Regions from separate parts of the Bradyrhizobium sp. LVM 105 genome, predicted to be linked through region 1. Evidence: predicted binding sites of a transcription regulator. Region 1 holds the regulator's gene; each other region holds the start of a gene.
What was found. Region 1 encodes PhoB, which activates phosphate uptake and scavenging genes when phosphate is short. Its sites were predicted from a motif close to TGTCATNNANCTGTCAT; they were not measured.

Region 2: a site for PhoB is predicted at 2,747-2,763, ahead of D6B98_RS17845 (DUF47 domain-containing protein). Genes of this name have one in related genera too.
Region 3: a site for PhoB is predicted at 3,264-3,280, ahead of phnC (phosphonate ABC transporter ATP-binding protein). Genes of this name have one in related genera too.

The regions. Positions count from the first base shown of each region.
Region 1 covers NZ_QZMV01000003.1:608,154-613,833, forward strand. The annotation lists gene pstA (phosphate ABC transporter permease PstA) at 1-693, shown strand, start outside; gene pstB (phosphate ABC transporter ATP-binding protein PstB) at 690-1,511, shown strand; gene phoU (phosphate signaling complex protein PhoU) at 1,523-2,239, shown strand; gene phoB (phosphate regulon transcriptional regulator PhoB) at 2,254-2,967, shown strand; gene D6B98_RS12385 (GcrA family cell cycle regulator) at 3,204-3,713, opposite strand; gene D6B98_RS12390 (aspartate aminotransferase family protein) at 4,172-5,380, shown strand; gene argF (ornithine carbamoyltransferase) at 5,380-5,680, shown strand, end outside.
Region 2 covers NZ_QZMV01000005.1:504,789-510,468, reverse strand. The annotation lists gene D6B98_RS17860 (peptide chain release factor 3) at 1-569, opposite strand, end outside; gene sugE (quaternary ammonium compound efflux SMR transporter SugE) at 741-1,055, shown strand; gene D6B98_RS17850 (inorganic phosphate transporter) at 1,048-2,055, opposite strand; gene D6B98_RS17845 (DUF47 domain-containing protein) at 2,060-2,704, opposite strand; gene D6B98_RS17840 (branched-chain amino acid ABC transporter permease) at 2,861-3,829, opposite strand; gene D6B98_RS17835 (branched-chain amino acid ABC transporter permease) at 3,831-4,694, opposite strand; gene D6B98_RS17830 (ABC transporter substrate-binding protein) at 4,760-5,680, opposite strand, start outside.
Region 3 covers NZ_QZMV01000012.1:144,447-150,126, forward strand. The annotation lists gene D6B98_RS28150 (hypothetical protein) at 33-626, shown strand; gene D6B98_RS28155 (DUF1045 domain-containing protein) at 604-1,329, opposite strand; gene D6B98_RS28160 (alpha-D-ribose 1-methylphosphonate 5-triphosphate diphosphatase) at 1,348-2,541, opposite strand; gene D6B98_RS28165 (transferase hexapeptide repeat family protein) at 2,538-3,206, opposite strand; gene phnC (phosphonate ABC transporter ATP-binding protein) at 3,380-4,189, shown strand; gene phnD (phosphonate ABC transporter substrate-binding protein) at 4,264-5,199, shown strand; gene phnE (phosphonate ABC transporter, permease protein PhnE) at 5,273-5,680, shown strand, end outside.

The DNA.
Region 1 (5,680 bases):
GCGGACACGCCGCCTCCGGGCTCGACCGACGGCGGCCTGCGCAATGCCATCGTCGGCTCGATCATCATGACCGCGATCGGCGTCGGCATCGGCGCGCCGCTCGGCCTGTTCGCCGGTACCTACCTCGCCGAGTACGGCCGCAACGACAAGCTGACCTCGGTGATCCGCTTCATCAACGACATCCTGCTCTCGGCGCCTTCGATCATCATCGGCCTGTTCATCTACGGCGCGGTGGTGGTGCCGATGCGGGGCTTCTCGGCGATCGCGGGCGCGCTGGCGCTCGCCGTGATCGTGATCCCGGTCGTGGTGCGCACCACGGAGGACATGCTGCTGCTGGTGCCGAACCCGCTGCGTGAAGCCGCCAGCGCACTCGGCCTGCCGCGCTCGCTGGTGATCAAGCGCATCGCCTACCGCGCGGCCCGCTCCGGCCTCATCACCGGCGTGCTGCTCGCCACCGCCCGCGTCGCCGGCGAGACCGCGCCGCTGCTGTTCACCGCGCTGTCCAACCAGTTCTTCAGCCTCGGCCTGGACAAGACGATGGCCAACCTGCCGGTGACCATCAACAACTTCGTGCAGAGCCCCTACGCCTATTGGAAGCAGCTCGCCTGGAGCGGTGCGCTGCTGATCACCCTGACTGTGCTTGCCCTGAATATTGGCGCCCGCATCCTTGGTGCCGAGAGGACCGCAAAATGAGTGAAATGTCTGTTTCCGTCAGCGCGCCGAGCGTTCATCCCGGCTCGCAGCCGCTGCCTGAGGCGCCTGCCAAGGTCACCGCGCGCAACCTGAATTTCTACTACGGTGAGCACCACGCGCTGAAGAACATCAATCTGGCGCTCGGCACCAACCGCGTCACGGCCTTCATCGGCCCGTCCGGCTGCGGCAAGTCGACCCTGCTGCGCATCTTCAACCGGATGTACGACCTCTATCCGGGGCAGCGCGCCACCGGCCAGCTGCTGCTCGACCACACCAACATCCTCGATCCCAAGCTCGACCTCAACCTGCTGCGCGCCCGGGTCGGCATGGTGTTCCAGAAGCCGACGCCGTTTCCGATGACGATCTACGAGAACATCGCTTTCGGCATCCGCCTCTACGAGAAGATCTCGAAGTCCGAGATGGACGACCGCGTCGAGAAGGCGCTGCGCGGCGGCGCGCTGTGGAACGAGGTCAAGGACAAGCTCAACGCCTCCGGCCTGTCGCTCTCCGGCGGCCAGCAGCAGCGCCTCTGCATCGCCCGCACCGTCGCGGTGCGGCCCGAGGTGATCCTGTTCGACGAGCCGTGCTCGGCGCTCGACCCGATCTCGACCGCCAAGGTCGAGGAGCTGATCCAGGAATTGTCCGAGAACTACACGATCGCGATCGTCACCCACAACATGCAGCAGGCGGCGCGCGTCTCCGACAAGACCGCCTTCATGTATCTCGGCGAGCTGATCGAGTTCGACGACACCAGCAAGATCTTCACGTCGCCGACCGACCGGCGGACGCAGGACTACATCACCGGCCGGTTCGGCTGAGGAGACGCAATATGGGTACTGAACATACCGCAAAGGCCTTTGACACCGACCTCCAGGAGCTCACCCGCCTGGTCGCCGAGATGGGCGGGATCGCCGAGCGCATGATCGTCGATTCCGTCGATGCGCTGATCCGTCGCGATGTCGCGCTCGGCCAGCGCGTCGTCGCCATCGACGCCGATCTCGACGCGCTGCAGAAGCGCATCGAGGAGCGCGCCGTGCTCACCATCGCCCGCCGCCAGCCGATGGCGGTGGACCTGCGCGAGATCGTCGGCGCCATGCGGGTTGCGACCGATCTCGAGCGCATCGGCGACCTCGCCAAGAACATGGGCAAGCGCGTCGCCGCGCTGGAGACCGACTTCCATCCGCTCAAGCTGTTCCGCGGCCTGGAGCACATGACCGACCTGGTGCAGCAGCAGGTCAAGTCGGTGCTCGACGCCTATGCCGCGCACGATCTGCCGGCGGCGATGGCGGTGTGGAAGGGCGACGAGGAAGTCGACGCGATCTGCACCTCGTTGTTCCGCGAGCTCCTCACCTACATGATGGAGGATCCGCGCAACATCTCGTTCTGCATCCATCTGATGTTCTGCGCCAAGAACATCGAGCGCATCGGCGACCACGCCACCAACATCGCCGAGACCGTGTTCTACATGATCGAGGGCCAGGCGATCACCGACAAGCGGCCGAAGGGCGACATGACGAACTTCGCCACGACGATCCCGAATACCTAAGGAGCGACGACACCATGGGCGCACGCATTATGGTGGTTGAGGACGAGGAAGCTCTCACCGAGCTGCTGCGTTACAACCTCGAAGGCGACGGCTATGACGTCGAGACGGTGATGCGCGGCGACGACGCCGACACCCGCCTCAAAGAGCACATTCCCGATCTGATCGTGCTCGATTGGATGCTGCCGGGCCTCTCCGGCATCGAGCTGTGCCGGCGCCTGCGCACCCGGCCCGAGACCAAGCAGCTGCCCATCATCATGCTCACCGCGCGCGGCGAGGAGAGCGAGCGGGTGCGGGGTCTTGCGACCGGCGCCGACGATTACATCGTCAAGCCGTTCTCGGTGCCGGAGCTGCTGGCGCGCGTGAAGGGCCTCTTGCGCCGCGCCAGTCCCGAGCGGCTCGCCACCGTGCTCGCCTATGGCGACATCGAGCTCGACCGTGACAAGCGCCGCGTCGCGCGCTCGGGCCGCCCGATCGATCTCGGCCCGACCGAATATCGCCTGCTGGAGTTCTTCCTGGAGCATCCCGGCCGGGTGTTCTCGCGTGAGCAGCTGCTCGACAGCGTCTGGGGCCGCGACATCTACATCGACGAGCGCACCGTCGACGTCCATATCGGCCGCCTGCGCAAGCTGCTCAATCTCGGCCGCGAGCAGGATCCGATCCGCACCGTCCGCGGCGCCGGCTACGCACTGGACGATCGCTTCGCCAAGGCGGAGCAGGCGTCGGGTTAGCAGGCGTTGGGTGTAGCGGCTGTAGCCGCACTCTCCGTGTCGTCCCGGACAAGCGTCAGCGCAGATCCGGGACCCATAACCACAGGACGTGGTTTGGCGAAGACTCGGAGTCACCATCTCGCGCAACAATTGCGCCCTGTGGTTATGGATCCCCGCGTTCGCGGGGATGACACCGAGTCATTGGAGCCGTCATCGTGTGACGGCTGCAGTCTAGGCGATCAGTTAATTCCGCGAGCTCACCGCGTGGGCTTCGCCGGTGCGCGGCGGCGATCGGCTGCCGGCTGATACGCCACGCGCGAGTGCTGGGCGCAATAGGGCAGGCCGGACAGCGCCTTGCCGCCGCAGAAGAAGAAATCCGGGCTCGAGGGATCGCCGACCGGCCAGTGGCAGGTCGCCTCGTTCAATTCGAGCAGCGACAGCCGCTGGCTCATCGGCACCACGTTGTCGTAGGTGACGGGCTCGGCCTCGATCTCGACCTCGAAGGCCTGCGCCAGCGCGGTGTTGCCGCGCGCGATGGGGCGGGTCACCCGCATCATGTGCTGGGCGGGACGCGCCTTGCGCGGCCGGGGCGCGGCCGACGAAGGGCTCTTGGCGCGGCCGGACAGGCCGAGCCTGTGCACTTTGCCGATCACGGCATTGCGGGTCACATTGCCGAGCTCTGCTGCGATCTGGCTGGCCGAAAGTCCGGCCTCCCAGAGCTTTTTCAGCTGCTCGACGCGATCGTCGGACCAGGTCAAAACCGTCATTGCACCCTTTCCCTCGCCGCGCGGCTGCCATCCTGGGGCCTTCGCAGCGATTGTCTAAGCCTTCAAAAACCCGTGCCGCCAGAATCCCTTAAGGCTCGCCGGGCGCGCTCAAGACGCCCGAACGTTTACGCCGGTACATGAGGACTTAAGGGATCAGAACTGCTGCACGAGATGTCGTATCTGACAGTCCAAACGCTACAATATGGCGTGACTCCCGCGCAAGAGTCCGCCGACTCGCGTCCACATGTTCCGTGGTGAAAAACCCGCAAAATCGGCACCGCAAGACTACGGATTCAGCGTTTCGCGGGGCTTTCCGGGCGGCATTGACACCCGTTTCACCAGGCCTAAGATGGTCGCGCGTGCCGCCCTTAAAAGGCGGCACGTTTCGTTTTCCGGGCCGGTCAATGGTGCGTTGCGCAAAGCACGCCTCACACCGTCCGCAACATCAAGTGGCCGTCATGACTAACAGCGCAGCCCCGCATTTGCTCCCCGTTTTCGCCAGGGCCAACCTCGGTTTCGAACGCGGCGAAGGCTGCTGGCTGATCGCGACCAATGGCGATCGCTATCTCGATTTCACCTCGGGCGTCGCCGTCAATGCGCTCGGCCATTGCCACCCGCATCTGATCAAGGCGTTGCAGGAGCAGGCGACGAAGCTGTGGCACATGTCGAACCTGTTCCAGAGCCCGGACGGCGAGAAGCTTGCTGCGCGCCTGTGCAACGAGAGTTTTGCCGACTTCGTGTTCTTCTGCAATTCCGGCGCCGAGGCGCTGGAGGGCGTGATCAAGCTGGTGCGCCATCATCACTTCTCCAAGGGGCATCCGGAACGTTACCGCATCATCACCTTCGAAGGCGCCTTCCACGGCCGCACGCTGGCGACGCTCGCTGCGACAGGCTCTGCAAAATATCTCGAAGGGTTCGGTCCGCCGATGGACGGCTTCGACCAGGTGCCGCATGGCGACCTCGACGCCGTCAAGAAGGCGATCGGCCCCGACACCGCCGGTATCCTGATCGAGCCGATCCAGGGCGAGGGCGGCGTGCGTTCGGCACCGCCCGCTTTCCTCAAGGCGTTGCGCCAGCTCTGCGACGAGAAGGGCCTGCTGCTCGCCTTCGACGAGGTGCAGACCGGCATGGGCCGTGCCGGCGATCTGTTCGCGTATCGGCGCACCGGCGTCACGCCTGACGTGATGTCGCTGGCGAAGGCGCTCGGCGGCGGCTTCCCGATCGGCGCCGTGCTGGCGAGCGCGGATGCGGCGGCCGGCATGGGCCCCGGCTCGCACGGCTCGACCTTCGGCGGCAATCCGCTGGCGATTTCCGCGGCCAACGCCGTGCTCGACGTCATGCTCAAGCCCGGCTTCTTCGACCACGTGCAGAAGATGTCGCTGCTGCTCAAGCAGAAGCTCGCTTCCGTGATCGACCGTCATCCCGACATCGTCAACGAGGTGCGCGGCGAGGGCCTCCTGATCGGCATCAAGGCCGTCGTGCCCTCGGGCGATCTGGTGGCCGCCTTGCGCGACGAAAAGCTCCTGACCGTCGGGGCCGGCGACAATGTCGTGCGTTTCCTGCCGCCTTTGATCGTCACCGAGGCCGAGATCGAGGACAGCGTCGGGCGGCTGGAGCGTGCCTGCACCGCATTGGCGGCCGGCCAGAGCAAGCGGGCGGCAAGCTGATGAGCAAGTCTCCCAACAAGACGCCGAAGCACTTCCTCGACATCAACGAGCTGCCCTTGTCGGAGCTCAAGCGCATGCTCGCCGCATCAAGCGCCATGAAGGCGAAGCAGAAGGCGCACCAGCCGGTGCGGCCGCTCGAAGGCAAGACGCTGGCGATGATCTTCGAGCGTCCCTCGACGCGGACGCGGGTGTCGTTCGACGTCGGCATGCGCCAGCTCGGCGGCGAGGCGATCATGCTCACCGGCGCCGAGATGCAGCTCGGCCGCGGCGAGACCATCGCCGACACCGCGCGCGTGCTGT
Region 2 (5,680 bases), on a different contig from region 1:
AAGTCGCGGCCGCGGCCGACCGGCCAGGTCATCGGCGTGGTGTCGAGCGCCAGCGTCTTCTCGATCTCGTCGAGCAGCTCGAACACGTCGCGGCTCTCGCGGTCCATCTTGTTGATGAAGGTGATGATCGGGATGTCACGCAGGCGGCACACTTCGAACAGCTTGCGGGTGCGCGCCTCGATGCCCTTGGCGGCGTCGATCACCATGACGGCGGAATCGACCGCGGTGAGCGTGCGATAGGTGTCTTCCGAAAAGTCCTCGTGGCCCGGCGTGTCCAGCAGGTTGAAGACGAGGCCCTCGAACTCGAAGGTCATGACCGAGGTCACGACCGAGATGCCGCGCTCGCGCTCGATCTTCATCCAGTCCGAGCGCGTGTTGCGCCGCTCGCCCTTGGCCTTGACCTGACCGGCCAGGTTGATGGCGCCGCCGAACAGCAGCAGCTTCTCGGTCAGCGTGGTCTTGCCGGCGTCAGGATGCGAGATGATCGCAAAGGTGCGCCGCCGCGCGACTTCCGCGGCAAGCGGGGAACGGGCCGGCGATTCGGCATTGGTGGTGGCGATGTCGGACATGGCCGCAGCGTTTGGCAGGGAAAATGGGCCTGATCAAGCCTCAATTGGCGATTGCGGAGCCCTTCGGCCAGCCCCATATCGGCTTGACCATCGATCTTGGGGAAGGACGGCCTTCCCGCTCGTCAGCATATCAGCCCGCGGGGACGACCCTGCCTTGAATGGAGGGTCGCCATGGCCTGGAGCATCCTGTTCGTCGCCGGGCTTCTCGAGATCACCTGGGCAATCGGCCTGAAATACACCGAGGGCTTTAGCAGGCTTGTTCCGTCAATCGTCACGCTGGCGGCCATGGCCGGCAGCGTCATCCTGCTCGGCCTCGCGCTCAAGTCGCTGCCCGTCGGAACCGCCTATGCGGTGTGGACCGGGATCGGCGCGGTCGGCACCGCGACGCTGGGCATCGTCCTGTTCGGCGAGCCGGCCACGGCCCTGCGTCTTGCCAGCATCGGCCTGATCGTCGCCGGGATCGTCGGTCTGAAGCTCGTCACTTGACGAAGATCTGGACCGCCCACCACGTCAGCGCCGCGACGATGGCCGAGGCCGGAATCGTGATCACCCAAGCATAGACGATCGAGCTTGCCACGTTCCAGCGCACCGCCGAGACGCGGCGGGCCGCGCCGACGCCGACGATGGCGCCGGTGATGGTGTGCGTGGTCGAGACGGGAACGCCGAGGAAGGTCGCCATGAACAGGGTCGCCGCGCCTCCCGTCTCGGCGCAGAAGCCCTGCATCGGCGTCAATTTCGTGATGCGCAGGCCCATGGTGCGGACGATGCGCCAGCCGCCCATCAAGGTGCCCAGCGCCATCGCCGCCTGGCAGGACAGCACCACCCAGAACGGCACGGAAAACTCGCTGCCGAGATGGCCCTGCGAATACAGCAGCACCGCGATGATGCCCATGGTCTTCTGCGCGTCGTTGCCGCCATGGCCGAGCGAATAGAGCGAGGCGGAGACGAATTGCAGAATGCGGAAGGCGCGATCGACCGCGAACGGCGTCGAGCGCACCGAGGCCCACGACACGATCGCCACCAGCATCATCGCGAGCAGGAAGCCGACCAGTGGCGACAGCACGATTGCCAGCACCGTCTTGGTCAATCCGCTCCATACCGCGGCCGAGATCCCGGCCTTGGCCATGCCGCCGCCGATGAGCCCACCGATCAGCGCGTGCGAGGACGAGGACGGGATGCCGAGCGCCCAGGTCACCAGGTTCCAGACGATGGCGCCGACCAGGGCGGCGAAGATCACCTGGGCGTCGACGATCGCGGGATCGATGATACCGGTGCCGATGGTCTGGGCGACGTGCAGGCCGAACACCATGAAGGCAATGAAATTGAAGAACGCGGCCCAGAACACCGCATATTGCGGCCGCAACACGCGGGTCGAGACGATGGTCGCGATCGAATTGGCGGCGTCGTGCAGGCCGTTCAGGAAGTCGAACAGCAGAGCGACGGCGATCAAGCCGACCAGGATGGGAAGACCCAACGCTGCATCCACGGCCCTAGACCTGCTCGATGACGATGCTGTTGATCTCGTTCGCGACGTCGTCGAAACGATCGGCCACCTTCTCAAGGTGGTCGTAGATCTCGACGCCGACGATGAAGTCCATCGCATTGCCGTCGCGATGCTTCAGGAACAGCTCCTTCAGCCCGATGTCGTGGAGATCGTCGACGCGGCCCTCCAGCTTGCCCAGCTCTTCCGTGATCGCGGTGAGCATGGCCACGTTCGGGCCGATCGATTGCATCAGCGGCAGCGCACGGCCGACCAGATTGGCGCATTCGATCAGGAGCCCGCCGATCTCGCGCATCGGCGGCTCGAAGGTACGGACCTCGAACAGCATCACGGCCTTGGCCGTCTGCTGCATCTGGTCGATGGCGTCGTCCAGCGATGTGATCAGGTTCTTGATGTCGCCACGGTCGAACGGGGTGATGAAGGTGCGGCGCACCGCCGTCAGCACCTCGCGGGTGATGTTATCGGCATCGTTCTCGAACTGGTTGACGCGCTGGCAGTAGACCGGCGTCTCCTCGCCTCCATTGAGCATGCCCTGGAGCGCGATCGCGCCCTGGATCACTGTCTGGGCATGCCGGTCGAACAGGTCGAAGAACCGCTCTTCCTTGGGCAGGAATGCACGAAACCATCGCATCATGGGGATAGGCTACCGGTTGGAAAATGCGCCGGCCCGAAGGGCCGTCATGAAACTGTCATAGACCATTTTCGAGCCGCGCGCGTGTCATCTCGCGCCTGCGATGCCGGATCATCCACCGGATTATCGCACCAATAAAATTGGTGCGATATCAATCGTTTAGAGCGATCTCCGGAAGTAATGCGCGATTTCACCGACGACGCCGCGGCGGAAGGTGAGCACGCAAACCACGAAGATCGCGCCCTGGATCACCGTCACCCACTGGCCGAAACCCGCCAGATATTGCTGCATGGCGATGATCACGAAGGCGCCGACCACGGGGCCGAAGATGGTGCCGAGGCCGCCGACCAGCGTCATCAGCACGACCTCGCCGGACATCGACCAATGGACGTCGGTGAGCGAGGCGTTCTGCGCCACGAACACTTTCAGCGCACCGGCAAAACCGGCCAGCGTGCCTGAAAGCACGAAGGCCAGGAACTTGTACTGGTCGGTCCGGTAGCCGAGCGAGATCGCCCGCGGCTCGTTCTCGCGGATCGCCTTCAGCACCTCGCCGAACGGCGAGTTGATGATGCGGAAGATCAGGAGGAAGCCGGCGAGGAACCCGACCAGCACGACGTAATACAGCACCGTCGGCTTGGACAGATCGAAGATGCCGAACATGTGTCCCTGCGGGATGCCCTGGATGCCGTCCTCACCGTGGGTAAACGGGGCCTGGAGGTAGATGAAGTACAAGAGCTGCGACAGCGCCAGCGTGATCATCGAGAAGTAGATGCCCTGGCGGCGGATCGAGATGTAGCCCGTGACGAGCGAGAGCACGAAAGCCGCGGCGATGCCGACGAGGATGCCGAGCTCGGGCGGCAAGGCCCAGACCTTCAACGCATGCGCGCTGCAATAGCCGGCGGTGCCCAGGAACATCGCGTGGCCGAACGACAACAGCCCGCCATAGCCGACCAGCAGGTTGAAGGCACAGGCGAGCAGCGCAAAGCACAGCGCCTGCATGACGAAGAACGGATAGACGCCCGTGAACGGCACCGCCGCGAGCAGCAGCGCCATCATCACGAAAACGATCATCTCGTCGCGCATCGCGCGAGGGGTCACCGGCAGCGTGTCGTCCGTCAGGGTTGTCATATCAGGCCGCCCTTCCCGTCAATCCCGTTGGCTTCACCAGGAGCACCAGCACCATCAGCACGAACACGACGGTGTTGGAGGCCTCGGGGTAGAAATATTTGGTCAGACCCTCGATCACCCCGAGCGCGAAGCCGGTGATGATGGAGCCCATGATCGATCCCATGCCGCCGATCACGACCACCGCGAACACGACGATGATGAGGTCGGCGCCCATCAGCGGCCGCACCTGGTTGATCGGCGCCGAGAGCACGCCGGCGAGCGCGGCGAGGCCGACGCCGAGACCGTAAGTGAGCGTGATCATGCGCGGCACGTTGATGCCGAAGGCGCGCACCAGCGTCGGATTTTCAGTGGCGGCGCGCAGGTATGCGCCGAGCTGGGTCTTCTCGATCAGGAACCAGGTCGCAAGGCACACGACCAGCGAGAACACGACCACCCAGCCGCGATAGACGGGCAAGAACATGAAGCCGAGATTCATGCCGCCCTTGAGCTGGTCCGGAATGGCGTAAGGCAGGCCGGACGAGCCGAAATAGTTCTGGAACACGCCCTGCACGATCAGCGCGATGCCGAAGGTCAGGAGCAGTCCGTAGAGATGATCGAGCCCGGTCAGCCATTGCAGCATGGTCCGCTCGAGGATCATGCCGAAGATGCCGACGATGATGGGCGCAAGCAGCAACGCCCACCAATAGTTGATGCCGCCGATATTCAGCAGGAAATAGGCGACGAAGGCGCCCATCATGTAGAGCGCGCCATGGGCGAAATTGATGATGTTGAGCATGCCGAAGATCACGGCAAGCCCGAGACTGAGCAGCGCGTAGAACGAGCCGTTGATCAGTCCCACCAGTAGCTGAGCGTATAGAGCCTGCATCGATCAATCTCGTACCCGGTCTCGTTATGCCATTTCATTCTGCCGCGCCCGCGGGCGCGGCCAACTCACTTCTTCACCAGGGGACAGGCGCTTTCCGACAGCGGCCGGAAGGCCTGCTCGCCGGGGGTCGTGCCGATCAGCTTGTAATAGTCCCACGGTCCCTTGGATTCCTCGGGCTTCTTCACCTCGAAGAGATAGGCCGGATGCAGCTTGCGGCCGTCAGCGCGGATCGTGCCCTTGCCGAACAGCGCGTCGTCCGTCGGCATCTCCTTCATCTTGGCGACGACCTTGGCGCCGTCATGCGGATTGCCGCCCATGGCCTCCAGCGCCTTGAAATAGTGCAGCAGGCCCGAATAGACGCCGGCCTGCACCATCGAAGGCATCGCCTTGTTCTTCATGCGCTCGGAGAAGCGCTTGGAGAACGCGCGTGTCCCGTCGTTCATGTCCCAGTAGAAGGTCTCGGTGAAGTTCAGGCCCTGCGCCACCTTCAGCCCGAGCGCGTGCACGTCTGTGATGAAGAGAAGCAGACCCGCAAGCTTCTGGCCGCCCGAGACGACGCCGAACTCCGCCGCCTGCTTGATCGTGTTGGTGGTGTCGCCGCCGGCATTCGCCATGCCGATGATCTTGGCCTTGGAGGCCTGCGCCTGAAGCAGGAACGACGAGAAGTCGGCGGTGTTCAGGGGATGCTTGACGTTGCCGATCACCTTGCCGCCCGATTTCACCACGACCGCGGCAGTGTCGCGCTCGAGGGCATGGCCGAAGGCGTAGTCCGCGGTCAAGAAGTACCAGGTGTCGCCGCCCGCCTTCACCAGCGCCTGCCCCGTGCTGTTGGCCAGCATGTAGGTGTCGTAGACCCAGTGGACCGTGTTCGGCGAGCATTGCGCGTTGGTGAGATCCGACGTCGCTGCACCGGTGTCGATCAGGATGGAATTCTTCTCCTTGACGATGTTGTTCACCGCCAGCGCAACGCCGGAGTTCAGGACATC
Region 3 (5,680 bases), on a different contig from region 1:
CGAGCGGTCTCTACCACGGGATCAATCCGGGAATGGGATGGCCGCTCGCCGTGTCTGCCGGGCTCATGGACAAGAGCCCGCGCGCGCTCTTCCGTGCATTGTGGGCCTTGGCGGCCGGGCATCTCCTGGCAACATTTCTCGTGCTGCTGCCATTCGCGTTCCTGCTCGTGCTGGCCGAGTGGCAGCGTCCGATCCAGATCGGTGCGAGCCTTCTCGTCATCGGCTTCGGCGTCTATCGGCTGATCGACCGGCGCCATCCGCGCGCGCTGGCACGAATTCCGCCGACGCAATTGGCGCTCTGGTCATTTGCCGTCGCCATTGCCCACGGCGCCGCCCTGATGCTCGTGCCGATCTATCTCGGGCTCTGCCGGGCTTTCGAGCTCGATGCCGGCCACGAGGCGGCGGGCGAGCTGATGAAGGCAAGTCTCGGGATGGCGGTGCTGGTGTCCGTGGTGCACGTTGCCGCCATGGTCAGCGCCGGCGGGTGTCTGGCGTGGCTGGTCTACCGTTATCTGGGGTTGAAGTTCGTCTCGCGAAGCTGGTTCAATCTTGACGCAGTCTGGGCGACCAGCCTCGTCCTGGTTGGCGCGGTGGCGCTCGCCTTCAATCTCTTGAGCTGGCGCTGAAGTCCACCCGCGCCAATCCCCACTCGCCGATGATGCGAAACCGGGCCCTTGCGTCATCCTGCCTGAACAGCGCGATGCGGTCGATCTCGAGTGTCTCGATCCTCAGCGTCGCAAACCGCGCGCGCAGCATCTCCAGGATCGGCCCGCGCCGCTCCGCATCCAGCCGTCCGGTCAGCGTCATGTGGAAGCGGAATTCTTCCATCACGTAAGGATAGCCCCAGCGGTCGAGATAGTCGCGCTGCCGTTCGCTCAGCTTCTCCGGCTTACGCCGCGCGCGATCTTCCGCGGTCAGGGCGGGGCGAAACAGATCGAAATCGCGGACGCAATCGGCGGCGAGCTCTTGAAGCGTATCGACCGGCTCGGCTGGAATGACGGCGATGAAACCGCTGATGGCATCGACGACAGGCCGGATCACGGGATGCGGCCGCGTCTTGCCGGCGAAGGTCGCGCAGGCTTCCATCAGCCCGGCTTCGGTCTTGCCCGATGCCAGCGCCATCGGCGCCTTCAGCGTGGCATGAAAGCCGTATTTGCGGGGATCGGCGCTAAGGTCGCGCCAATCGGGCGCGACCTCCAGCGCCTCGCGCGGAAACGGCAGTTCGTTGCCGGTATAGGCATCGTAGCCGAGCAGCTCGGCGCCGAAGCGGGAGAGGGGGCTGTCGCTGCCGGCGGCAAAATAGATCGCGTAGCGGGGAAGATCTGTCATCGCCCGAGCATAGCCGGTTTAGGCCGCGACGACAGCTTCGCGCGGCATCGCTGCCGCGGCGAGCAGCCGTGTGGCATCGGTGAGATGGACGAGCTTGCCGCCTGATATCACCGCGATCAGCCGCGGCCGCAGCGGTGCAGTGTCGTCGACCAGCAGAATGTCGGCGCGGCGGCCTTGCGCGAGCACGCCGCGATCGGTGAGGCCGGTCGCGCGCGCAGGGCCGGCGGAGACCAGATTCCAGGCCTCCGTCAGCGGCAGCACGCCATCGGCGGCGAGCCGGAACGCGGCGAGCAGCTGCGCGGGATAATAATAATCCGAGGCCAGCACCGAGCAGAGCCCCTTGGCGATCATGTCGGAGGCCTTGGTCCAGCCGGTGTGGCTGCCGCCGCGCACGACGTTCGGCGCGCCATAGACGATGGCGTCGCCGTGGCTTGCCGCCGCCCGCGCCGTCTCCTCGTTGATCGGAAACTCCGCGATGTCAGCGCCGAGCTCGCGAAACTCTCGGCGCATCGCCGGCGTCGCGTCGTCGTGCGAGAGCATCCGCACCTCGGCGGCGCGGGCCGCGGCGGCCAGACGCGCAACGGAAGCCGGCACCTCGTCGGCGCGCGACGTCACGCGTTCAACCAGGCGATCGAATTCCTCGCCCGACAGTCCGGTGCGCTCCACCATGCGGTTGCGCTTGCGCGGCTTGGCCATGTCGGCGACCGTGCCGTCCATGTGGTCGTTGAAGGCGAACAGGTCGACGCGGCCTTCCATGAGCCATTGCGCGATCTCGGCTTCGGCCTCGAGATTGTAGGTCTCGTGCCGCAGATGGAAGCGGGTGTCGGCGGCGAATTGCGGACGCTGCCGTTCGATCGCCTCCATCAGGCCGCGCGCATTGTCGGCGCTGCGCAAGCCCGGCTCCCAGGAGCAGGTGGTGGCGTGGAACACCGTGGTGATGCCGTTGCTGATGGCCTGGCGGTCGCTGTCGGCGAGCGCGACGTCGATCGGGAAGTCGACACCGGCACGCGGCATCATCTGCCGCTCGAACGCATCGCCATGCAGATCGACGATGCCGGGCAGCACCAGCAGGCCCCGCGCGTCGATCGCCAGCCGCGCCCGGCCGCGCGCAGCGTCCATCGCAGTGATGTCCTGCCCGGACACCGCCAATGACGTTTCGACGAGTTCGGCGCCGATCAGGGTCCGGCCGCCTTCAAGGAAGATGTCTGTCACGCGACCGCGCTTCGTTCACTGGGAGGATTGGCGAGAGATCTCGCTCGTGCTTCATATGCCGCAAGAAAATCTTCAATCCCGAGCTTGCGGAAATCGGGCAGGGCCTCGCGCAATTTGTCGTGATCCCAGTCCCACCAGGCCAGCCGCGCAAGCCGCCCGGCAATCTCCTCGGAGAACCGTCGCCGCACGATTCGGGCCGGATTGCCGGCGACGATGGTGTAGGCCGGCACGTCCCTGGTGACGATGGCGCCGGCCGCGATCACCGCGCCGGTGCCGATGTTGCGGCCCGGCAGCACGATCGCGCCGTGGCCGATCCAGACGTCGTGGCCGATATGGACGTGATGCTGGCGCCGCCAGTCGAAGAACTCGGTATCGTCGCTCTCGCCTTCGAAGTAAGCGCTGGAGCGATAGGTGAAATGCGCCTGCGTCGCGCGGTGCATCGGATGGTTGCCGGGATTGATGCGCGTCATCGCCGCGATCGAGCAGAATTTTCCGATCGTACTGTAGGTGATCTGCGAATCGTTCACGACATAGGAGTAATCGCCCATCGCCACTTCGTGCAGGATGGTGCGCGCGCCGACCTCGGTATAGGCGCCGAGCCTGACCTCATGCAGCTTGGCCGAGGGATCGATGGTCGGCTGAACTGAAAGAGCTTTGGCGGCCATGTCGAATCCGAAGTCTGGGGACGGGCGTATCTCTTCGAGCGGCTTGATGACGATGTCATGACACCATGATGACAGGGGATGAGCTGTGCAGGATCGCCGCACCGCAACGTCCCTGTCACACAAGTGTTAAGCGCCGGCGTTAGCGATTGGCTCCAGTTAATCTGGAGCCCTGCATGCTGGTTGTGGAAGGTCTGACGTGTCGCTTCGGCGCGAAAGCCGCGGTGGACGGTGCCTCGTTTCAAATTTCCCCCGGCGGCTTCGTCGGTGTGATCGGACGGTCCGGCGCCGGCAAATCGACCCTGCTGCGGAGCATCAACCGCCTGGTGACCCCGACCGAGGGACGCATCCTGTTCGGCGGGATCGACGTCACCGCGCTGCGCGGCAAGGAGCTGCGGCAATGGCGGGCGCGCTCGGCGATGATCTTCCAGCAGTTCAACCTGGTCGGCCGGCTCGATGTCCTCACCAACGTCCTGATGGGACGGCTTGCGACGATGCCGGCCTGGCGTTCGCTGTCGCAAGTGTGGCCGGAGCAGGACAAGGCGCTGGCGATGTCGGCGCTCGAACAGTTCGACATCGCTTCGCTCGCCGCGCAGCGCGCCGACCAGCTCTCCGGCGGTCAGCAGCAGCGCGTCGCGATCGCGCGCGCATTGGTGCAGCAGCCCGACATCATCCTCGCCGACGAGCCGATCGCTTCGCTCGACCCGCGCAACACCAAGATCGTGATGGATGCGCTTTTGCGCATCAACAAGCATTTCGGCATCACCGTGCTCTGTAACCTGCATTCGCTCGATCTCGCCCGCAGCTATTGCGATCGCCTGATCGGCATGGCGCAGGGCCGCGTGGTGTTCGACGGCGCGCCGGCCGCGCTGACAGATCACGTCGCACGCGAGCTCTACGATCTCGAAGCCGCCGATGTCATGGGTGCCATGCCTGTGCCGGCGCCCGCGGGCGTCCCCGCGCTCGGAACGGCCGCGGCCGCCTGAGCGAAATCTGTTTCGTTGCAAGTCTTCGTTGCAAGTCTTTGCGTCAACCGACCCCAACCGATGAAGAGGGTATCATGATTACTCGCAGACTGGTCCTTGCCGGCGCCGCCGCGCTCGCGTTCACGACTTCAGCCCTGGCCGCCGACTGGAAAGCGAAATATCCCGAGCTGACCTTCGCGGTCGTGCCGGCCGAGAACGCCTCCGGCGTCACCGAGCGCTGGGCGCCGTTCATGAGCTATCTCTCCAAGGAGCTGGGCGTGAAGGTGACGCTGCGCATCGCCAATGACTACGCCGCCGTGATCGAAGGCCAGCGCGCCGGCAACATCCACATTGCCAGCTACGGCTCGGCTGCGTTCGCCCGCGCCCGCCTGACCGGCGTCAAGTCCGAGGCCTTCGCCAACGACGTCAACGCCGACGGCTCGACCGGCTATTATTCGGTGTTCTTCGTCAAGGCGAGCAGCCCCTACAAGACCCTCGATCAGCTCAAGGGCAAGAACCTTGGCCTGGTCGATCCGAACTCGACCTCCGGCAACAACGTGCCGCGCTTCGAGCTCGACAAGATGGGCATCCACGATGCCGACACCTATTTCAGCAAGGTCGTCTTCACCGGCAGCCACGAGAACGCGATGCTGGCGTTGTCGCAGGGCACGGTCGACGTCGCCGCCAACCAGTGGACCAGCGACGACGATTCCACGCTGGCGCAGATGCTGACGAAGGGCATGCTGAAGAATGCCGACGGCTCGGCGATGAAGAAGGACGACTTCCGCATCGTCCACAAATCGGCGCCGATCATCAACGGCCCTTATGCTTTCAACTCCGACCTGCCGGAAGACGCCAAGGCCGCCATTGTGAAAGCTTTCTTCGACGCGCCGGCCAAGGACAAGGCCGCGTTCGATCGCCTCTCCGACGGCCAGAAGAAGGGCTTTCATCCCGCCACCACCAAGGATTGGGATGGCACGATCGAGCTGATCAAGTTCGTCGACGCCCTGCGTAAGAAGAAGGCGTCCTGAGTATCAGGACAATGCCACTGGAGCCGGGTCGAACGACCCGGCTCTTTCTTTGACGGGACCTGATCTCGAGCCCATGACAACAGCGGTTTCGATCCTTCCCGAGCAGCAGCTCGCCGTGCTCAACGCCGCCTATCGCCAGGCGGTGGCCCGCAGGCGGCTCCGCCTCCTGTTCGGAGCCGCGGTCTTCGCCGCGGCGCTGGTTCTCGCCGCGATCGGCGCCGAAGTGAATCTGCGCACGCTGTTCAGCTATTTCGGCAATTTCGTCAGCTATTTCGACCGCATTTTCACGCTCGACAGCGGCCAGCGGGTCTGGACCGATGTCGGCGAGTGGATGTGGGGCTGGCGCAAATGGCTGAAGATGCTGGGAGAGACCCTGCTAATCAGCTACGTCGGCACGCTGATCGGCGCGACGCTCGCATTTGGCCTGAACTTCTTCGCCGCCGAGAATACCTCGCCCGCACCCTGGCTGCGCTTCGTCGTC